DNA from 2 places in the Amycolatopsis roodepoortensis genome. Region 2 is predicted to be linked to the other one. Evidence: riboswitches for the same ligand, from Rfam matches in the RefSeq annotation. Region 2 holds a riboswitch; the other holds the start of a gene.
The links. A riboswitch is a leader RNA that binds a small molecule or an ion and turns the genes downstream of it on or off. The one in region 2 is predicted to bind cobalamin.

Region 1 (7,291 bases), 2.9 Mb from region 2:
CGCGGCCAGCTGGTCGGGATTCGCGAGCTTCACCGTCGGCTGGTAGATCAGCGAGAACTCGCCGTTCTCCAGCGCGCCGGCGATGACCGCGCCGAGCTGGTAGCGGCTCCGGTCACGCGCGTCGAGTTCCGGATCGAACAGCATCCACTGCGCCTTGCCCGCCTCCTTGGCGCGGTGCAGGGCGATTTCCGCGGCGCGAAGCAGGTCTTCGGGACCGCCTTCGGCGACCGGGCGCACGACGATGCCCGCACTCGCGCTGACCCCGATCCCGTGCCCGCCGAGGTAGATCGGCTCGACCAGTTCTTCCAAGGCCTGCTCGACCAAGGCGATCACCTGCGGCGAGGTGAAGTCGCCGCGCAGCAGGACGGCGAACCCGTCTCCGGACAGCCGGGCGACCGATCCCTCGTACCGGCCAGAGAAGACCGCCTTGAGCTTCTTCGCGACTCCGCGCAGTACCTGGTCGCCGACGCCGGCCCCGAGACCGTCGTTGATCACCTTGAAGCCGTCGACGTCGAGGTAGACGAGCGCGACCTAATCGCCGCCGGACCCGGCAAGCGCGGTTTCGAGGGCGTTGCCGAAGGCGGTGGCGTTGGGCAGGCCGGTCAGCGGGTCGTGCACGTTCTGGTGCAGCAGCCGTTCCTGCAGCAGGTGGATCTCGTTGGCGTCGGCGACCATCAGCACCGGATAGGCCGAACCGGGCCGGTCACCCGGGAGGTCGGTCAGGGTCACGTCGACCCAGAGCGAGCCCTCCTCGCTGTGCTTCACCAGCAGGCGTTCCTGCTGCGTCGGCTGACCGTGCGTCATGAGCTGTGCGAGCGCGTTCCGCAGGCGGGCGACGTCGTGGTCGGCCGAGCCGAGATCGGGAATCTCCCGGCCGCGCAGCGCCGTGGGACGGCAGCCGAGGAGACGGCCGAGCGCGGCGTTCGCCTCCACGATCACGCCGTTGGCGTCGGCGAGGGCGATCCCGATGGGAGAAGCGGAATAGAGCTTGGAGAAGCGCAGCACGGCGGGCTGATGGTCGGGCTCGACCAGGACGGCGTCCTTGGCGACACCGAGCAGCAGTTGTTCGAGTTGCTCCTTGGGAAGCGATACTCCTTTAGTGTCAGCGAGCGTCTCGGCCCATCTCCGAGCGACGTCCACCAACCCTGGCGCGGAACCAGGTTCGGGCACACTTCACCTCTTAATGCGCGGTCGATGGCCAGCTCAGACCGGGTGTCCGAGCCCATGGGCCCACACTAGGTATGAGCCGGCCGGGTGTAGTGCCACGGCATCATGCGCGATCCGGGGTGTCTACCGGCTGAAAGGGTGATCGCTGCTACACGAGTGGTGACCGGAAGTTACCAAGAGTACTCGATAGTGGTGTGGCCTCATCGAGACCGCAGGCGGATCGGCAGGCCGTCCGCCGGAACCGGCAGGGACACGTAATCCCAGCGTGCGGTGTAGTCCTCCGGCACCGACCAGCGATACGCCCGCAGCATCTCGTGCAGCAGCGCCTTCACCTCGAACGTCCCGAAATGCAGGCCGATGCACTTGTGCGCGCCGCCGCCGAACGGCATCCACGCGTAGCGGTGCGACTTGTCCTCACGGCGTGCCTCGCCGAAGCGGTCCGGGTCGAAACGCATCGGGTCGGTCCAGTGCTCGGGCGAGAAATGGTTGACGGTGGGGGAAACCCCGACGAGTGTCCCTTCGGGAATGAAATGCCCGAGGACCTCGGTGTCCTTCACGGTCTTCCTGGTGAGGGAAGGAACCGGAGCCACCAGCCGCAGGGATTCCTTGATCACCAGGTCCAGCGTCGTCAACGTCTCCAGCACCTCGATGTCCGGCACGTCGTCGCCGAGCGAGAGGGACTCCTGACGCGCGCGTTCCTGCCACTCGGGGTTCTTGGCGAGGTGGTAGACGGCGGCGGCGCTGGTGATCGTCGACGTGTCGTGCGCGGCCATCATCAGGAAGATCATGTGGTTGACGACGTCGGAGTCGGTGAAGCGGTCACCGTCTTCGGTGGTGGCGTGGCACAGCGCGGTGAAGAGGTCGTCGCCGTCGCCCGCCCGTTTCGCGGGCAGGTTCGCCGAGAAGTAGCGTTCGAGGACCTTGCGGCCGTGCAGGCCCGCCGCCCAGCGGCCGCCGGGAACGGGAAAGCGCACGATGGCCGTGCCGGCGCGCACGGAGTTCACGAACGCGCGGTTGATCGAGGCCGCGTCGTCGCCGGACCGCATGCCCATGAACACACGCGTCGCGACGTCGAGCGTGAGTTGCTTGAGGGACCAGTAGATCCGCGGGTTCGGCCGGTCCGCCCACGCGGCGACGCCCTCGCGCAGGGCCGGTCCCATCTGGTCGACGTAGCCGGTGAGCCGCTGCCGGGTGAACGCCGCCTGCATGATCCGGCGGTGCAGGTGGTGCTCGCCGAAGTCGAGCAGCATCAGGCCGCGGTCGAAGAACTGCTCGATGAAGAACTTCCAGCCCTCCTGGGAGAAGGCCTTGTCCTTGTTCACCAACGCGATCTGCGTCGCCTCCGGGCCCGTGAGCGCGACGATGCGGCGGCCGAACGCGCCCATCCACGAGACGGGGCCGTAGGTCTCGTAGCGTTTCAGGCCGAACTCGATGCCGAAACGCATGAAGTCCAGCGCGTGGCCGATGACCGGCGGGCCCTCGTCGCCGAGGACGGGTTTGAGGCCGGGAGGAGCGGGCGCGAGTTCGCGGACCGGCCACGTCGCGCCGAGCCAGCGCTGGTCGACCGAACGTGGCAGGGGGATCGAGGTGAGCGGCGGGACCCGCTCGCGCAGCGCCCCGGTGACCTTTTCGACAGCGTTCGCCATGGGTGACCATCTCCCCGCTGAGATCGGTTACCGCTCCACCATCGCACCCTTGTTGACGTCCTGACAATACCTCGATGGAAGTTCCGTGAAGGCCTCCTTCACTACCTCGAGGGTCGGGAAGGAGGCCTTCACGGACCGGTCAGGCCAGTTCGGCGCGGACCGTGCGGGCGGCCGCGACGAGGTTCCGCAGGGCCGGCTCGACCTCGGCGTAGCCGCGGGTCTTCAGGCCGCAGTCCGGGTTGACCCAGATCCGCTCGGCGGGCACGGCGCCGACCGCGGTCCGCAGCAGCCCGCTGACCTCGTCGACGCCGGGGACTCGCGGCGAGTGGATGTCGTAGACGCCCGGCCCGACGCCGCGGCCGAAGCCCGCCGCGCCGAGGTCGGTGACGACCTCCATCTTCGACCGCGCGGCCTCGATGCTGGTGACGTCGGCGTCGAGCGCGTCGATCGCCTTGACCACGTCGCCGAATTCCGAGTAGCACATATGCGTGTGGATCTGCGTCGCGTCGTCGATCCCGGACGTCGCGAGGCGGAACGACGAAACGGCCCACGCGAAGTACGCCTCATGCGCCGCGGCGCGCAGGGGGAGCAGTTCCCGCAGGGCAGGCTCATCCACCTGGATGACGCGGATGCCCGCTGCCTGGAGGTCGTGCACCTCGTCGCGGATGGCCAGCGCCACCTGGCGGGCGGTCTCGCCCAGCGGCTGGTCGTCGCGGACGAACGACCACGCCAGGATCGTCACCGGACCGGTCAGCATGCCCTTGACGGGTTTGTCGGTCAGGCTCTGCGCGTAGCGCGCCCACTCGACGGTCATCGGCTCGGGACGCGAGACGTCGCCGTACAGGATCGGCGGCCGCACGCAGCGCGAACCGTAGGACTGCACCCAGCCGAAGTCGGTGGCCGCGAAGCCCGCCAGCCGCTCGGCGAAGTACTGCACCATGTCGTTGCGCTCGGGCTCGCCATGCACCAGCACGTCCAGGCCGAGGTCTTCCTGCAGCCGGATGACGCGCCGGATCTCGGCCTTCATCGCGGCCTCGTAGCCCGCGTCGTCCAGCGAACCCGCCTTGTGCGCCGCCCGCGCTTTGCGGACCTCGGTGGTCTGCGGGAACGAGCCGATCGTGGTGCTCGGCAACGGCGGCAGATCCAGCGCGGCCTGCTGCGCCGCCGCGCGCCGGGCGTAGGGGGAGCGGACGGTGTCCTCCGGCCGCAGCGCCTCCAGCCGGGCGCGCACCCCGGAGTCGGCCAGATCGGCCGCCGCCGCGCGATCCGCGGCCGCGGCACGGGCGGTGGAGAGGTCGACCCCCTCTTCCTTCAGTGCGCGCCCGAGCAGGACGACCTCGTCGACCTTCTGCTTGGCGAAGGCGAGCCAGCCCTTGAGACGCGGGTGGAGCCCGTCCTCCCGCTCGACGTCGTAGGGCACGTGCAGCAGTGAGCACGACGTCGACACGCTGACCGACCGCGCGGTGCCCAGCAGGGTCGCCGCCCGGCTGAGAGCGCGGGCCGGATCCGTGCGCCACACGTTGCGTCCGTCCACGACACCGGCGAGAACCTCCTTGTCCCGCAAGGCGGGCTCGGCGGCGACAGCGTCCACAAAGGACTCATCGGTGACGAGGTCGACGGCGATCGCGTCGATCGGGGAACGGGCGAGCACGCCCAAGCCGCGACCGAGACCGCCGAAGTACCCGGCGACCAGGATCTTGGGCCGCGCGGTCTCCTTCGCGAGCCGGTGATAGGCGCGGATGAGCGCGTTGAGCTCCCGCTCGGTGCGGTCGGCCGCGAAGGCGGGCTCGTCGAACTGGACCCACTCGACGCCTTCGTCGTGCAGACGGCGCAGCAGCTCGACGTAGCCGTCGAGGAGGTCGTCGAGCAGGTCCAGCGGGCGGAAGCCCTCCGGAGCGGCCTCCGACGGCTTCGCGAGCAGCAGGAACGTCACCGGACCCACCAGCACCGGCCGGGTCTCGACGCCGACCGCGCGGGCCTCGCGGTATTCGTCGAGCGGTTTGGTGCCGGCGAGCGAGAACGTCGTGTCCGGGCCGAGTTCGGGGACGATGTAGTGGTAGTTCGTGTCGAACCACTTCGTCATCTCCATCGCCGGCGCGTCCTGCACCCCGCGTGCGGCGGCGAAGTAGGTGTCGAGCGGCGAGAGGCCGAGCGTGGTGAAGCGCTTCGGTAGCGCTCCGAACAGCTCGGCGGTGTCGAGCACTTGGTCGTAGTGGGAGAAGGTGTTGCAGGGGAAGGAATCCAGTCCCGCGGCCTTGAGTTCCCGCCAGGTCCGGGTGCGCAGCGCGCGGCCGGTGGCCAGCAGTTCGGCCTCGTCGATCTTGCCCGCCCAGTAGCGTTCGAGTGAACGCTTGAGTTCCCGGTCCGGTCCGATCCGGGGGTAGCCCAGCACTGTCGTGCCGATTTCGGTCACAGCTCTCTCCTCGCGAGCTTGTCGTGAGAGCCCGGAGCGCGCGCAGGAGTGACCGCCGTTCGGTCGCGCCCATCCCACGAGGCCCGGACTCACGCACGCCGTCGGCGCGCGTACCACGGGCAGGTCTTCGGACTCGTGGGCGACTCGCTCGCGCCTACCGGCCGTCGCTTCCCGGGACGCCATGCCCAGTGCTTTACCGTGTCTCGCACGGTGACGGCTTTCGTTCCCACATACCGCTGCGGGGCAGTCCCGGATTCGCACCGGGTTCCCTGTTACCTCGACCGGCCGGGGAGGCCGGGCGAACCAGTAGCACCCTGGAGCGTACCGAGGCGCGCCAGTGGCCCGCTGGACATGTGACGAACCGGACGCCACGCGTGACCAGACGGACGACACGCGTGATTGAACGACGAACTCGCGTGATCGGGGGCGTAACTCGGGTGATTGAGGGCGTAACTCGGGTGATTGAGGGCGTAACTCGCGTGTTTGGAAACGGAACACGCCGGGCGGAGGCCGCCCGGCGTGTCGTCCGTCTGATCACGTGAGTTCGCCGCTCAATCACGTGAGTTACGTGTCTGATCACGCGAGTTACGTGTCTGATCACGTGAGTTACGTGTTCGAGCGCGCGAGTTGCGTGTGGGGGGTCAGTCCCAGTCGAGGGCGCCGCCCGACTGGTACTCGATGACGCGGGTCTCGAAGAAGTTCTTCTCCTTCTTGAGGTCCATCGCCTCCGACATCCACGGGAACGGGTTCTCGGTCTCGCCGAAGATCGGCGCGAGACCGATCTGCTGCGCCCGCCGGTCGGTGATGAAGTGCATGTACTGCTCGATCAGCTCGGCCGAGAGCCCGAGCATGCCGCGCGGCATGGTGTCGCGGGCGTAGGCGACCTCGAGCTCGCACGCCTCGGTCAGCATGGTGCGGACCTCGGCCTGGAACTCCTCGGTCCACAGGTGCGGGTTCTCGATCTTGATCTGGTTGATGCAGTCGATGCCGAAGTTCAGGTGGATCGACTCGTCGCGCAGGATGTACTGGTACTGCTCGGCGATGCCGACCATCTTGTTCCGGCGGCCGAGCGAGAGGATCTGCGCGAAGCCGGTGTAGAACCACATGCCCTCGAAGATCACGTAGAACGCGACGAGGTCGCGCAGGAAGGCCTGGTCGGCTTCCGGCGTGCCGGTCTCGAAGTCCGGGTTCTCCAGGTTCTGCGTGTACTTCAGCGCCCACGCGTCCTTGTCCGAGATGGACGGGACCTCGCGGTACATGTTGAACAGCTCGCCCTCGACCAGGCCGAGGCTTTCGCAGATGTACTGGAAGGTGTGCGTGTGCACGGCCTCCTCGAACGCCTGGCGCAGCAGGTACTGGCGGCATTCGGGGTTGGTGATCTGCCGGTACACCGCGAGCACGATGTTGTTGGCCACCAGCGATTCCGCGGTGGCGAAGAAGCCGAGGTTGCGCTTGAGCATGGTGCGCTCGTCCTCGGTGAGGCCGTCGGGCGACTTCCACAGCGCGATGTCGGCCTGCATGGCGACCTCGGTCGGCATCCAGTGGTTGTTGCAGCCGGCGAGGTACTTCTCCCACGCCCAGGTGTACTTCATCGGCAGCAGCTGGTTGACGTCGGCGCGGGCGTTGATCATCCGCTTGTCGTCGACGTTGATGCGGGCGGCGCCGACTTCGATCTCACCGAGGCCGGTGGCGTCGGCGGAGGCGTCAAAGGTGGTCATAAAGGCTCACTTCACGTGTGGGTCGGGTGGGTCGTGAGTGGCGATTCGGGTTAGAACACGAATCGCCACTCACGACGGGCGGTCACTGGCAGGCTTCGCAGTCGGGGTCGTCGATCCGGCAGGCGGCGCCGTCGGTGGCGACGAAGTCGACGTCCGAGACCTGCGGCATCTCCTTCGGCTCCGGCTTGGCGGCCGGGGCGGTCACCGGGACGGCCGGGACCGCGGCGGCGGGCGACGGCGAGACCGCGGCGGAAGCCGACGGGGCGGGCGAAGCGGCGGGAGCCGGGGCCGGGGCGGCAGGCTTGGGTGCCGAAGGTGCGGCCGGGGCCGGGGTGGCCGAGACCGCG
Region 2 (7,291 bases):
TGCGAAAGCCACTTTCGCAACGTTGGGTGTTGGGAAAGTGGCTTTCGCAACGTCGGTGGATGGCTGGGTGGGGTCCGGTCGTGGCGCGCTGCTCGGGCGGGTGTCGCGAAAGCCACTTTCGCGACGTCTGGTGTCCCGAAAGTGGCTTTCGCGACACGAGCGTCAGGGTCCCGCCCCCGTAAAACCAAACGCGCCCCGAAACTGTCCCCTGTGGACAGTAGGTCACTCAGGCATCGTGATCGCGAACGGAGCCGAGACGTCCTCATGGCTGATCATGAGCAGCGCCGTCCCGCGCCGCGTCGCCTCGGCGGCGAGGAAATCCAGCAGCCGCGCACGGTTCGCCGCGTCGAGCGCCGAGGTCACCTCGTCGCAGATCAGCACCGTGGGGTGGGCGAGGAGCGCCCGGGCCACGGCACAGCGCTGGAGCTGGCCACCGGAGAGCTGGCCGGGCCGCCGGTCGGCCGCGTCGATTCCGAGGCAGCGCAGGGTTTCCGTCGCTTCGAGCCGGGCGTCCGCGCGGCTGAGGCCGCGAAGGAGGCGGGCGGTGTCGGCCACCTGGTCGAGCACGTCGCGGAATTCGTCGAAGGACGCGCGGCTGTCCTGATGGACGTATTGGATCGCACGCAGTTGCGCGCGGGTGCGACGACGGGCGAGGCGGGGAAGCCGGACACCGTCGATCTCGATCGTGCCGGCGCTCGGTGGAGTCAAACCGGCGAGCGCGCGGGCGAGTGTCGTCTTGCCCGCGCCCGAGACGCCGGTGAGCGTGGTCCGGCTGCCGGCCGCCAGCTCCAGGTCGAAGTCCTCGACGAGCGTCGTCCGCCCGGCGCGCACGGTGAGTCCGCGAACGACGAGCACCGGCGAAGACAGCGAAGGGGGCGGCGGGCCTTCGAAACGCACGGGGTCGGGGAGCGTCGGGGACGGCACCAAGCGGTGGTCGCGGAGTTCGGCGACGTCGCCGTCCAGGGCGCGGGCCAGCGTGAGGTCGTGGGTCAGGATCAGCAACGCCGTCCCGGCCCGGGAAAGCTCCGCGAGCCGGTCGGTGAGCACGGCCCTGTTCGCCGCGTCGAGACCACTGGTCGGCTCGTCGAGGACCAGCACCCGGGGTCGGTTCACGAGGGTGGTGGCCAGCGCCATGCGCTGCTGCTGTCCGCCGGACAACTGGTGCGGGAACCGCCGCCACAACGCCTGTTCGAGCCCCGATTCCGCCAGCGCGGTGCGGGCCGCCGCCAGCCGGGCGGTACGGCCGTGGTGGCGGAGGGCGGCGAGTTCGGCCAGCACGGGCCCGCAGCGGCGGACCGGGTCCAGTACCGCCGACGGCTGCTGCGGCAGGTGGCCGATGACGCCTGCCCGCGCCCGCCGCAGTTCGGAAGCGGTCCGGCCCAGCAGCGGGGATCCCGCCAGCATCACCGACCCGGACAGCGTGATCCCCGGGCGAGCCTGTCCGGTCGCGGCGAGCCCCAAGGTGGTCTTTCCCGTGCCGGACGCGCCGAGTACGACGAGTACCCGGCCCGGTTCGAGGGACAGTGAGACGTCGTCGAGCAGAACGGTTTCCCCGGCGCGGGCGGACAGCCCGCTGATCTCCAGGACGGTCACGGGATCACCCGCCTGGCGGCGAGCAGCCGGTCGGCGACGAGGTTCGTGCCGACGCACAACGCCATCAGCAGCGCGGCGGGCACGAGGACCACCGCGGGCGAGGTGTAGAGCGCTTCGCTGTTGCGTTCGATGACCACGGCCCAGTCCGGGGAGTCGGCCGGCAGGCCGAGACCGAGGAAGTTCGCCGACGCCAGCAGGTAGAGCACCACGCCGAGACGGGTGCCGGCGTCGGTCGCGACGGGGCCGGCGAGGTGCCGGGCGACGTACCCGAGCTGGATCCGCCACCACAGTTGTCCTTGCAGGGTAAGGGCTTCCACGGCGGTCCGGCAGCCGGGCGCCAGCGCCGCGGCCCGCACCACGCGGGTGATCGCGGGCAGCTGGAGCACGGCGACGACGGGAATGAGCACGCCCGGCCCCCGGTGCCCGGTCGCGGCGAGCACCATGAGCACCAGCAGCGAGGGGAAGGCCAGCACGAGATCGAGGGATCGCATCACGGTTTCGTCGGCCAGGCGTCCGCGCCCGGCCGCGACCAGACCGAGCGGCACCCCGATCAGATAGGCGAGCCCGAGCGCGGCGGCCGTCATGCCGATCACGGGAAAGCCGCCCGCGAGGATCACCGTGAGCGCGTCACGGCCGAGGACGTCGGTGCCCAGCGGATGGGTGCCGTCGGGTGTCTGCCACGGCGCCCCGACCGATTCCACAGGGCCCGCGATCACCGGCCCGGCCATCGCGAGCGCCAGCGGTACCGCGAGGAGGGACCAGCCCAGCATCCGTTTCACCACGTGGCACGCTCCCGCTGCGGCGTGAGCCGATGCGCCACGAGGTCCGCGACGAGGTTCCCGAGCACGACCACCCCGGCGAACAGCAGCACGTAGCCCTGCACCTGCGGGATGTCCCGGTTCTGCACGGCCTCGACGAAACCCGTGCCGAGCCCGGTGATCGCGAACAGGGACTCGACGATCACCGTGCCGGTCAGCAGGCCTTCGACGGCGCGGGCGAGTTGCTGCACGGCGGGCGCCGCGGCGGCGGGCAAAAGATGCCGCAGCACCACGGTGCGTTCGGGCAGGCCCAGCAGGCGCAGGTGCCCGGCCACCTGGCCCCGGGTCTGTTCGGCGATCCCGATCCGGAGTTGCCGGGCGACGTCGCACAGCTGCCGGGCGACCAGCACGATCACCGGCAGGACGAGGACTTCGGGGCGTGCGGTCAGGTCCGTTCCGGCCGCGGTCGCCGGGAGCAACCCGGTGTAGACGGCGAATCCGGCGACCAGCAGCAGACCGAGGACGAACTCGGGGATGGCGTGCAGGAACAGCGTGACCGAGGTGAGCACCCGGTCGGTCCGTGATCCTTCGCGCAGCCCGCAGGCCACCCCGATGGCCAGCGCGAGCGGTACGAGCACGAGCAGGGTCACCCCGGCGAGCACGGCCGTGGCGGCGAAACGCCGGGTGATCTCGTCGGTCACCGGGGCACCGGTCACGAGCGACCGGCCGAGATCCCCGCTCACCAAACCCGAAATCCAGTGCCCGAACCGGTCGAGGACCGGCTGGTCGAGGCCGAGCCGGTGGCGCACGGTCGCCACCTGCTCGTCGGTGGCCTGCTCGCCGAGCACGACCGACGCCGCGTCGCCGGGAAGCAACGCGGTCACGGCGAACGTCGCGACCAGCACGAACATCGCCTGCAGTACCGCGAAACCCAGCCGCCGGGCGGTGTAACCCGGCACGTCAGGACAGCCGGGCGCGGTCGAACCTCGCCCAGTCGAAGGTGTTCGGCGGCGCGGTCACCAGTCCGGAAACCCGCTTCGACACACCGATCGTCCAGGTGCTGAACCCCCAGGCGAGCAGGCCTCCGGACGCGTGCACGATCCGCTGCGCGTCACCGAACAGCGCCAGCCGGGCACCTTCGTCCGCGGTGGCCGCCGCCCGGTCCATGAGGGCGTCGAACTCCGGCGAGGCGAAGCCGTTGACGTTGTTCGAACCGCCGGTCCGGAAGCGCTGGTTGAGGAACGTCGGCACCGGCAGGGTGGCCGTGCGGGTCAGCGCGGCGACGCCCTTGGTCTTGATCTCGCTGAAATAGGTGCTCGACGCGCGCGTGTTCGGCGTGACCTTCAGCCCGATTTCCCCGAGTTGCCGGGAAATCAGCGTGGCCGCGGTGGCGAAACCCGGGTCGACGTCGCTGGTTTCGACGGCGAAGGCCAGCCCCTCCGCGCCCGCCTCCCGGACGAGCGAGCGGGCCAGTTCCACATCGCGCCCGCGCTGGGGGATACCGGCGGCGTACCCGCGGAGTCCCTTGCCGAACAGGTCGTTGCCGATCTCGCCGCGCCCGGCCAGTGCGACGCGGTTCAGCGCCTCTCTGTCCACTCCGGACAGTACGGCGCGGACCAGCCTCGGGTCGGCGAACGGCGGCTGCGTCACGCGCAGGATCATGCCCTGCATCGTCGTTCCCTTGGCTTCGAGCAGCGAGACGCGCGCGTCACCGGCCAACCGGGCCGCGGTTCCGGCCGCGAGATCGTGGGCGTAGTCGACCTGCCCGGACAGCAAGGCGTTGACGCGCGCGGCTTCCTCGTTGACCGGGACGAATTCCAGTTCGCCGACGTTCGGCGCACCGTCCCAATGGGACTCGTTCCTGCGGAACACCGCCGGGCCGCCAGGGGTGAACGAGACGAACCGGAACGGGCCGGAGCCGACCGGCGCCGTGAAGTCCGTCGTACCGGCGGGCACGATCTCTGCGCCCGGAGCGCCCCAGCCCGACGGGAACTCGAAGTCGGGAGCGGTCAGGACCAGCTCGATTTCGTTGGGGGACACCGCTTTGCTGCGGCCGAAATCAACCTTCGCGAAGTACTGCCGTGACGAGGAGGCCAGTGCGGGATCGGCGATCCGCCGGAAGGTGTAGAGCACGTCGTCCGCCGTGACCGGACGGCCGTCGTGGAAGGCCGCCCGCCGCAGCCGGATCCGCCAGCGCGTGCCGGAATCGTCGCTCTCCCAGGACTCCGCGAGCCGCGGCCGCAACGAGGTGTCGGCGTTGTAGGCGACCAGCGTGTCGAAGAGCGCCTTGGCCCGCGCCTGGTCGACGAAAAGGGAGACCTGCGCCGGGTCCAGCGTCTCCTTCGAGCCGCCCGCCGCGAACGCGACCCTCAACCGGCCTGTGTCCGCCGGCGCGGTCCCGCACGCGGCCAACGGCGTGAGAGCGGCCAGGGCGAGGAGCCGCCGGCGGGTGAGCGGATGACGCGTCATAGGAACCTCCGGGACATCGAGCACTGTCCCGGGCGCGCGGCCGCACGTGAACGGGACCCCGCTCCGTACTCCACGACAGTTGGGGCTGGCGGTACCCGGCGGGCAGTCCGGCTCTCGGCACCGGGAGTCCTCCCAGGCCGATCACGGTTGCGGGTCAGCGCCGGATTCACACCGGCTTCCCCCGACGGGCACCTTCTTGCGTTGTGGCGCCCACGGTAACCCATGACCGGGATGTGCTACACAGGATCAAGATCACGAAGGGGAGGCCGGTGGACGAGAAGTTCGCGGCGGACTGGGTACGCCGGTGGGACATCCAGCAGGAACGCTACATCGCCGACCGCGAAGAACGCTTCGCCGTGCTGATCGACGTCGTCGAGCACGTATGCCGTGGCGTCGCCGAGCCGCTGGTGCTGGACCTCGGCTGCGGACCGGGATCGCTGGCCACGAGGCTCGCCGGGCGGCTCCCGCGGGCACGGATCGTCGGCGTCGACAACGACCCCTTCCTGCTCGCGCTCGCCAGGGCCACCCGGCCGCCGGGGGCGGAAATCGAGTACCTCCAGGCGGACCTCGCCCAGAGCGGCTGGCTGAAGTGGGGGCCGGTCGACGCCGCGGTCTCGACGACCGCGTTGCACTGGCTGCGTCCCGAGCGGCTCGCCGAGGTCTACCGTGACCTCGCCGGAGCGCTGAGGGCGGGCGGAGCGCTCGTCAACGGTGATCACTTCTACGACGAACAGCCTGCCATCCGCGAACTCGCCGAGGTGGTCAAGAACCGGCGGGCGGAGCGTGCCGGGGTCGGCGCCAACGAGGAATGGAAGGTATGGTGGGCCGCGGTCGCCGCCGATCCCGCGCTGCGTGAGCGGTTCACGGCCGACGAGCTGCGCGGCATTTCGACCGGCTACGGCAACCGGTTGAGCCCGCAGGAACACACCAGGCTGCTCCGGGAAGCGGGCTTCGCCGAAGTGGCCCCGGTGTGGCAGTTCGGCGACGACTACGTCCTGACGGCCTTGCGCTGACGCCGATCCGGCCGTCGGTCCTGCACGCGGCGGGCGACGGCGAGCACGACAGGCGCCGCGAGCCAGCACAGGTAGGCGGCGGTGTCGTTAGTCAGGAACGAGACGGGTACGGAGATCCCGAACACCGCGGCCAGGCAGACGCTGCGAGTCAGGCTTTGGGCGAACACCTTCGGCGGCCCGCCGGTCCCGTACAGGTGTCCGCGCCGGATCTCCCGGATGATCAGCGCGAACGACGCCGAGGCCAGGACCTGCACCATCGCGTACACGCTGAACCGGAGCGGGAAGGCGCCCTCGGCGGTGATGACCCGCGTCGCGAACGGCATCAGGACCTGCATGAACAGCCAAGCCAGGGTGAGGCTGATCAGGCGCCCGTTCAGTGCGCGGACGTAGGGGAAGATCTCGTGGTGCGCTCGCCAGTGCGCGGAGATCACCACGAAGCTGAGCGCGAAGGCGATGTATTCCTTGCCGTGGGCCGAGATCGAGCTCAGCATGGCGCCGGTGGTGTCGCCGTGGGGGATCGGGAGATCCAGCGCCAGCAGGGTGAGCGCGATCGCGATCACCGCGTCGGCGAAGATGCCGAGCCGCTCGGTGGCGGCCTTTCCGATCGCGTGGCCGGTCTGTGTCGTCATGGTGAGTGCCTCAGGCGGCGATCTTCGCGGTGAGGCGCCGCGATCGCAGGGCCAGGACGATCATGACCGCCGGGAGCAGGACGTCGGTGACGAGCACTCCGCCGGTGTTGCCGGGGGCGTGGTCACCGTTGGCGAACCATTGGTAGACGTGGCCGATCGCGGCTCCCCAGAGGAACATCCCGCCGGCGATGCCGATGGTGAGGCGTTCGCGCGCGGAGGCCGAGGCGGCCCGGAAGCCCAGGACGGCCAGCGCGAGGTTGGCGAAGGCGATCTCGAACATGAACGGCGTCCGCTCGAAGCCGATCGCCGTGGCCATGACGTCCGGGAAGGCGAGGAAGGCGACCGTCATCCACAGGCTGCCGCAGCCGAAGGCGCCGATGGCCCACCAGCGCTGCCAGATTTCGAGCCGCTCCTGAGACGACGTCGCGTGGCGGGCGCGGAGGAAGGCTCCGGCGGCGGGCACGACGACCCAGACCAGGGGGAAGGCGGATTGGGTGAAGTAGTTCATGCCTTCAGTCTTACCTAGTTAATATTAACCCGTCAACACTGATGATAGGGTGGCTCCGTGGACGACGGACTCGCGGACCTGCTGCACCGGGTGGTCATGCTGATGGGCGAAGCCGCCCGTCGGCGCGCCGACGACCCAGACGGTTTGACGTACAGCCAGATACGGCTTCTGGGCACGCTCGAGGAGATCGAGCCGGCGACGCAGCACCGGCTCGCCCAGGCGCTGTCGGTCTCCGACCCGGCGATCAGCCGGGCCCTGCGGCGACTCGAAGCGGACGGTCTGGTGCGGATCACCGTCGATCCCGAGCACGCGCGCCGACGG

Region 1: another riboswitch for cobalamin. It lies ahead of metE (5-methyltetrahydropteroyltriglutamate--homocysteine S-methyltransferase); the one in region 2 lies ahead of NQK81_RS39810 (ABC transporter substrate-binding protein).

What each region holds. Positions count from the first base shown of each region.
Region 1 is NZ_CP102415.1:1,719,712-1,727,002, reverse strand. It holds partial or broken gene NQK81_RS07835 (putative bifunctional diguanylate cyclase/phosphodiesterase) at 1-1,140, opposite strand, end outside; gene NQK81_RS07830 (cytochrome P450) at 1,368-2,813, opposite strand; gene metE (5-methyltetrahydropteroyltriglutamate--homocysteine S-methyltransferase) at 2,953-5,226, opposite strand; cobalamin riboswitch at 5,328-5,549, opposite strand; gene NQK81_RS07820 (ribonucleotide-diphosphate reductase subunit beta) at 5,868-6,944, opposite strand; gene NQK81_RS07815 (ribonucleoside-diphosphate reductase subunit alpha) at 7,027-7,291, opposite strand, start outside.
Region 2 is NZ_CP102415.1:8,287,137-8,294,427, forward strand. It holds gene NQK81_RS39795 (ABC transporter ATP-binding protein) at 223-1,593, opposite strand; gene NQK81_RS39800 (ABC transporter permease) at 1,590-2,375, opposite strand; gene NQK81_RS39805 (ABC transporter permease) at 2,369-3,310, opposite strand; gene NQK81_RS39810 (ABC transporter substrate-binding protein) at 3,312-4,820, opposite strand; cobalamin riboswitch at 4,923-5,049, opposite strand; gene NQK81_RS39815 (class I SAM-dependent methyltransferase) at 5,090-5,833, shown strand; gene NQK81_RS39820 (TMEM175 family protein) at 5,809-6,462, opposite strand; gene NQK81_RS39825 (DUF6790 family protein) at 6,473-6,970, opposite strand; gene NQK81_RS39830 (MarR family winged helix-turn-helix transcriptional regulator) at 7,028-7,291, shown strand, end outside.